2 linked regions of the Flocculibacter collagenilyticus genome follow. Each later gene encodes a partner of the first gene's protein in a complex. Links are inferred from orthologs where the notes say so. Each region holds a gene or a part of one and is shown in the gene's direction. Other genes may lie near its edges.

Region 1 (3,345 bases):
ATTTTTACTGTGCCAAAACCAGGTAAAGCTCTGCCACTACTCATTAAACAAATTCATGTAGTGGGTGTACGCTCTTTAATGATTATTATTGTCGCTGGCTTGTTTATCGGCATGGTATTGTCATTACAAGGCTATACTGTTTTAGTTGATTATGGCGCTGAGGATAGCCTTGGCCCTATGGTATCGTTGTCACTATTACGTGAGCTTGGCCCAGTTGTTACTGCCTTACTATTTGCCGGGCGTGCAGGCTCTGCACTAACCGCTGAAATTGGCCTGATGAAAGCAACCGAACAGCTAACCAGCATGGAAATGATGGCAGTTGATCCATTAAAACGCATTATTGCTCCTCGTTTTTGGGCTGGCGTTATAAGCATGCCATTGTTAGCACTTATATTTTCTGCCGTAGGTATATTAGGCGGTCATATTGTTGGCGTAGAATGGCTAGGTGTTGACAACGGCAGCTTCTGGTCAATCATGCAAGCTAATGTAGATTTAGTGGATGACGTATTTAACGGTATCATCAAAAGCATTGTGTTTGCCTTTATTGTAACTTGGGTAGCGCTATTTAAAGGTTATGATGCCATGCCTACGTCAGAAGGGATCAGTAAAGCAACCACAGAAACAGTAGTACATGCATCACTTGCCGTACTGGGTTTCGACTTTGTATTAACCGCGTTAATGTTTGGATAATTTAGGATAAACGAGAGAAAACTATGATAAGCCGCAAAATTGAAATTATGGTAGGCATTTTTATCACATTAGGTGTGATGGCATTTGTTATGCTGGCGTTAAGCGTTGCCAATGCAGGAGCGGTAGGAACAGGCGAAACATATAATTTATACGCTAAATTTGACAATATTGGTGGATTAAAAACTCGCTCGCCAATAAAAGTAGGCGGTGTAGTGGTAGGCCGTGTAACCGCTATTAAGTTAGATCCTGAAGATTATTCTCCGGTTGTGACCATGTCTATTGCTCAATCTTATAATAATTTTTCTGAAACCAGTTCTATCTCTATACTTACATCAGGCCTACTTGGCGAACAATATTTAGGATTAGAACCTGGATTTATAGACGAAAGTGTTGAAATACTTAAAGGCGGTGACTATATCGAAGATACTAAATCAGCGCTTGTGCTTGAAGAGCTCATTGGACAGTTTTTATTTAATCAAGGAACAGATGACTAATAAGGAACCACTATGTTGAAATACCTACACACTTTTATTATTGCAGTTATTTTATCGCTATCTTTTCAAGCGAGCGCAAACAACGAAGAAAATCCGTATAAGCTGATTGAACGCGTCGCAGATAAAACGTTTAAGCGTATCGCTAACGAACAGCAAGTAATCAAAAATCAACCAGAACACCTGAAAAAAGTCGTTACGGAAGAATTGTTGCCGTATGTCGATTACCGCTACGCGGCTTATAAAGTGTTGGGTAAAAATTTCCGAAAATTCACAGCCGAACAGCGCGAAGACTTCGTGCACGCATTTCGCGATTATTTAGTTTCTACTTATGCAGGTGTGCTTACACTTTACAAAAATCAAGCGGTGATTTTTGAGCCTGAACAATCTGTAGACGGTAAAAAAATCGTTATGATCACCACTAAAGTGATTGATGAAGGCAAGCCTGATATCAAAATTAATTTCAAAGTGCGTAGAACTAAAACCCAAGGCTGGTTAGCTTATGACATGGTAGCAGAAGGTATTTCACTGCTAGACAGTAAACGCGCTGAATTAGGTGGTCTGATTATGCAACAAGGGTTAGACAGTGTAACAAGTTTACTGAAAGAAAAAGCAAAGCGCCCGATTGAAATAAAAGAAAAAGACGCCAAATAAATGAGCATGAATTTACGTTGGGAGCCTGCTTCTAATCTTCTGAATATATCGGGTGAGCTAAATCGCACTAGTATTTTAGCTCATTACCCGATAAAAAAGTCTAACTTTAGTGGCCAGTCTCTTACTGTTAATATGAACGACACCGTGAGTGTTGATACTGCTGGCGTAGCTTGGTTATTGCATTTAATTGAAACTGCAAATGCTGCCAACTGCAACATATCATTTCAGCACCTGCCACAACAGCTAGTTGATATTGCTACTGTAACAGATGTATTACCTTTATTAGACAATACTGCTGTTTAAAACTTAACACAGAACGCCTAGCACATTGTAGCGCTAGGCTGTATAGTTCCACCCTTTCCTATTAAGTTTTGTAATGCCATATCATGGTGACAAACCAAATTTATTATGAGTACTTCCATGGAACCAGAACAAATAAAAACATTGCTTACTACTGAACTGTCTCTTGACGAAGTATATGTAAAAGTAGAAGGCAGCCACTACGAAGTGATCGCTGTTGGTCACTGCTTTGACGGTGTAAGCCGCGTAAAAAAACAGCAGCTAATCTATGCACCATTGATGGCGCATATTAAAGATGGAACAATTCATGCCGTATCCATCAAAGCCTACACTCCGGATGAATGGGCAAGAGATAAAAAACTAGTTATGCCTTCTTAAGGAATCCCTTCATTCATGAATCAATTTCAAATTTTAGGTGGTAATTCATTAAATGGTGAAGTCACCATTTCCGGCGCTAAAAATGCGGCATTACCCATTGTTATCGCCACACTATTAACACCTGACACTGTTTCATTGAGCAATGTGCCAGAACTACGTGACATTGACACTTCTGTTGAGTTACTCGACCACCTAGGTGTAAAAGTAAACCGAAACGCGGGTAATATGGAAATCAGTGCTGCAAACATTACCAGTTTAGAAGCCCCCTACGAAGTAGTTAAAAAAATGCGTGCTTCTATTCTCGTATTAGGCCCTATGTTAGCTCGTTTTGGTAAAGCGCATGTCTCGTTACCGGGCGGCTGCGCTATCGGGGCACGCCCTGTAAATTTGCACATTGATGGCCTGCGAAAAATGGGGGCACAAATAGAGCTGGAAGGTGGTTACATTAATGCGTCTGTTGCAGGACGATTAAAAGGCGCTCGCATTGTAATGGACATGGTGAGCGTTGGTGCTACAGAAAACTTATTAAGTGCTGCAGTTTTAGCTGATGGCGAAACAATCATTGAAAATGCCGCCCGTGAACCAGAGATTATCGATCTGGCTAACTTCCTAATCAAAATGGGCGCCAAAATTAAAGGTGCGGGTAGCGACACTATTGTGGTTGAAGGTGTTGCCGAATTGCACGGGTGTGAGCACAGCATTTTACCAGACCGTATTGAAACCGGCACATTTCTAGTAGCCGCTGCAATGACAGGGGGCGACGTTGTTTGCAACCATACGGCACCTTATCTACTCGATGCCGTGATCGAAAAGCTTCAGCAAGCTAATGCAG
Region 2 (3,310 bases), 2.2 Mb from region 1 along the record:
TTAACGTATTAATTTCTCAGTATGGCTCAGGGCGTAATCAATGATCAATATGTACATTATTTTTGCTTTAGCTATCCTTTTAGCAAGCTTATTATTTTTGCTGCCGTTTATTCGTACCTCTTCAAAATCGTCTGAAATGAGAAAGGTTGAGCTTGCTCAGCAACATGAAATTAAGCAAGGCATCATTGCTGACCGGGTGGCTTTGTATGAATTACAAAGCAATGAGTTACAAGATGATCTGGCTCAAGAGTTGATTGATGAACAAGACTATCAAGCTTCTCAACAAGAGCTTAAACAGCGTTTGCTTAGAGAAGTGGAGCCACATCTGTCAGCGTCTAAGCCGATCAATTTAAGATTTTTAGCAACGTGTGGGTTCTTATTTTTAATCAGTTTTTGCGTCATTTTCTATTATTTTCATGGCGCTCACAGGCAATTAACATACTGGCAGAGTGCAGTTGAGAAGCTGCCTGAATTTGGTAAACGTTCTATTTTGAGTCAAGGGGAACCCTTAAGTTTGCAAGAAACGCAGCAGTTTGCATTAGCACTTAGGACTAAGTTAGCTGATACAGACGGCGACGCAGTAGCGTGGATGTTATTAGGGCGTACACTATTGTCGTTGCAAGACGTTGAAGGTGCGTTGGCTGCTTTCAATAAAAGCTATCGTCTTGATCCTAATAAATTATCCTTGTTAGTCAGTTTTAGTCAGGCATTGATCATTCAAAATACGGAAAAATCCATTGCACAAGCAGGAACTATGTTATCTAAGGCGCTAACGCTTTATCCTCAAAATCCTGATGCATTATCTCTTCTGGCGTTGTTAGCATTTAACAGAGGGGATTATACGGAGGCAAGATCGGCTTGGAATTTATTAATATCTCAATATGAGCCAGCAGACCCGCGTCACCAATTTATCAAGCAAAAATTAAGTGAAGTAAAGAGCTTATTGGCAGGTAATACGACGGATATCTCTCCAGATAGCGCTTCAGATGTCGCTAATGGTAGACAAGATAGTATCAACGCCTCTAATGATGCTAAGCTCAATGTAACGGTGAATTTAGCACCTTCTTTAAAGGACTCAATTCCTGAAGGGGCTACATTATTCATTTTTGCGCAGGCAACAACTGGGCCGAAAATGCCACTTGCAGTAGTTAAGTCAAACGTGACTAGCTTTCCTATAACCGTTTCATTAAGTGATGAGAATGCGATGATGCAAGGGTTAACACTTTCTAGTGCTTCTCAGGTAGTGGTTACTGCAAGAATTTCAAAGGATGACAAGGTTGATAAAGGAGCAGGAGACTTACAGGGGACTTCTATAAGTATCGATAAACCTTTTTCTAAATCTGTTGCAGTAGAAATAAACTCAGTGCTGTAGATATAAGGGCAGCATAGCCTAATTATTTAAACTTATTTTTTGGACCTAAGTAAATCAATGAAAAATATCCTTTTATTAATTATCCTGAGCACTATGCTTGCTGGTTGTGCATCTACATCTAAACCCAATGACCCGACAACTATCGGTGACGAGCGTGATCCTTTTGAGCCAATTAACCGCGACATGTGGTATTTCAACTGGGACATTCTAGATGAAAATGTTTTGCGTCCGACGGCTGTTGCGTATAGTGAGTACGTACCCAAGCCTGCGCGTGAAGGACTATATAATGTAACATTGAACCTAGAAGAGCCAGCTACAATTATTAATAGTGTGCTGCAGTTAAAATTTAAAAAAGCGGGTGTTTCTACAGGACGCTTTCTAATAAATTCAACCATAGGTATTTTTGGGATATTTGATTTAGCATCTGAAATAGGCCTAACACGCGAAGATGAAGACTTTGCTCAAACGTTAGGGCTGTGGGGCGTAGGTTATGGCCCTTATTTAATGATTCCAGCTCGAGGCCCCAGTACAGTGCGTGGCACAGTTGGTGATGTTGTTGATGGCATGTACTTCCCGTTAGCGCTTATTGAATTTTGGCCAAATATGTTACGCCTTTCAGTAAACGCGTTAGAAACACGCTCGCAGTTAATGGAACAAGAAAAGTTACTATATGAATCTTTAGACCCATATAGTTTTATGAAAGAGATTTACTTTCAAAAAGAAGACTTTCAGTTATTTGACGGTAATGTACCTATCGAAGAAGAAGCAGAAGAATTTCCAGAAGGTGCTTTAGATTACTAACTGTTAATCATTTGAAAATAAGCTATTTTAATAAAAAACCATTGAATTTATTCAATGGTTTTTTTTACATCTACAGGCTTAAGGAACAGGGCTTTAGATATAGAAATAGAACTAAGGTCTATGCGGGTAAATTGTTAAGCAGCCGAACAAAATTTCTCAACCTAAATCTATTCTCCTTAGCCGTGCAATATCACGGATGTTGCTTTTTGATTTCTCCGGCAGCTAACGTTAGCTCGATGGGTCTAGTAACTATTGGATAAAGTAGTACGGTGACAATGAGCCCAACCACAGAAATCCAGCCGTGGAAGTCAGTTAACAGCCAAAATAGCGGGAAAAGAAACAAGATCTTAAGCAGTTTAATTAATACCTGTTTCCATGGCGACATTGATTGTAAAGCGTCATAAATAGCTTGGTTACGCTCTCGATGTGAAAGATTTTCTAAGGTTGGAATTTGTTTACTTTGGAAATACATATTACTCAATTTGCTAAAGATTAACGAAGGGGAAGTTTAAATAAAAATGGACTCCGTAGAGTCCATTTTTAGCAATGATAAAGCTATATACTACAGAGGTGATTTTTCTGGCATACCTTCATGTGTACCTGTCACACTTAATTCTTCATCAAGCTTTTCTTCTTCACTGTCAGTATGGTCACCCTCAGCACCGTGCATCCAATCAACAAGTTTGTTTGCACTTAGGAAAATGATCACAGCAGTAACTATTCCTGCCACACCAACTGAAGCAAAGATAGTTAAAGCATTCTCAACTTGTTCTTCACCTTCACCTACAAATGAACCTACGAAACCTGCGACTTTATTTGCTAATGCAGTGAATAAGAACCAAACACCCATTAGTAAAGAAGTAAACTTAAGCGGTGCTAGTTTCGATACCATTGAAAGGCCGATAGGTGAAAGACACAACTCACCAAGTGTATGGAATAGATAAGCAAAAACAAGGAATAGCATACTTACTTTCACTGACGTATCGCCACCTTGAACCATTGTCGCCCATACCATTACAAAGAAACCTAAAGATAAAAATATCATGGCTAAAGCAAACTTAACGGGTGAAGTTGGTTCTTTACTGCCCATTTTCACCCAAATTGAAGCGACAACTGGTGCAAGTAATATAATAAACA

The links.
Region 2: the proteins of HUU81_RS15255 (region 1) and HUU81_RS05480 are in contact, whole or in part, in a cryo-EM structure (PDB 8I8X), measured with the Escherichia coli proteins. The link is inferred for Flocculibacter collagenilyticus from one-to-one orthologs.

The regions. Positions count from the first base shown.
Region 1 is NZ_CP059888.1:3,434,417-3,437,761, forward strand. The notes cover bases 35-3,015. They hold HUU81_RS15255 (MlaC/ttg2D family ABC transporter substrate-binding protein), read left to right. Parts: upstream 35-1,196; coding sequence 1,197-1,835; downstream 1,836-3,015. Other genes in these bases: mlaE (lipid asymmetry maintenance ABC transporter permease subunit MlaE), read left to right, coding at 35-690; mlaD (outer membrane lipid asymmetry maintenance protein MlaD), read left to right, coding at 714-1,184; HUU81_RS15260 (STAS domain-containing protein), read left to right, coding at 1,836-2,138; HUU81_RS15265 (BolA family protein), read left to right, coding at 2,256-2,513; murA (UDP-N-acetylglucosamine 1-carboxyvinyltransferase), read left to right, coding at 2,529-3,015. Also shown: more of mlaE, read left to right, coding at 1-34; more of murA, read left to right, coding at 3,016-3,345. UniProt on the Escherichia coli protein: Involved in a phospholipid transport pathway that maintains lipid asymmetry in the outer membrane by retrograde trafficking of phospholipids from the outer membrane to the inner membrane.
Region 2 is NZ_CP059888.1:1,240,359-1,243,668, forward strand. What follows is about bases 356-3,301. They hold HUU81_RS05480 (MlaA family lipoprotein), read left to right. Parts: upstream 356-1,429; coding sequence 1,430-2,173; downstream 2,174-3,301. Other genes in these bases: ccmI (c-type cytochrome biogenesis protein CcmI), read left to right, coding at 356-1,372; HUU81_RS05485 (DUF6170 family protein), read right to left, coding at 2,364-2,645; HUU81_RS05490 (peptide MFS transporter), read right to left, coding at 2,736-3,301. Also shown: HUU81_RS05470 (cytochrome c-type biogenesis protein), read left to right, coding at 1-44; more of ccmI, read left to right, coding at 41-355; more of HUU81_RS05490, read right to left, coding at 3,302-3,310. UniProt on the Escherichia coli protein: Involved in a phospholipid transport pathway that maintains lipid asymmetry in the outer membrane by retrograde trafficking of phospholipids from the outer membrane to the inner membrane.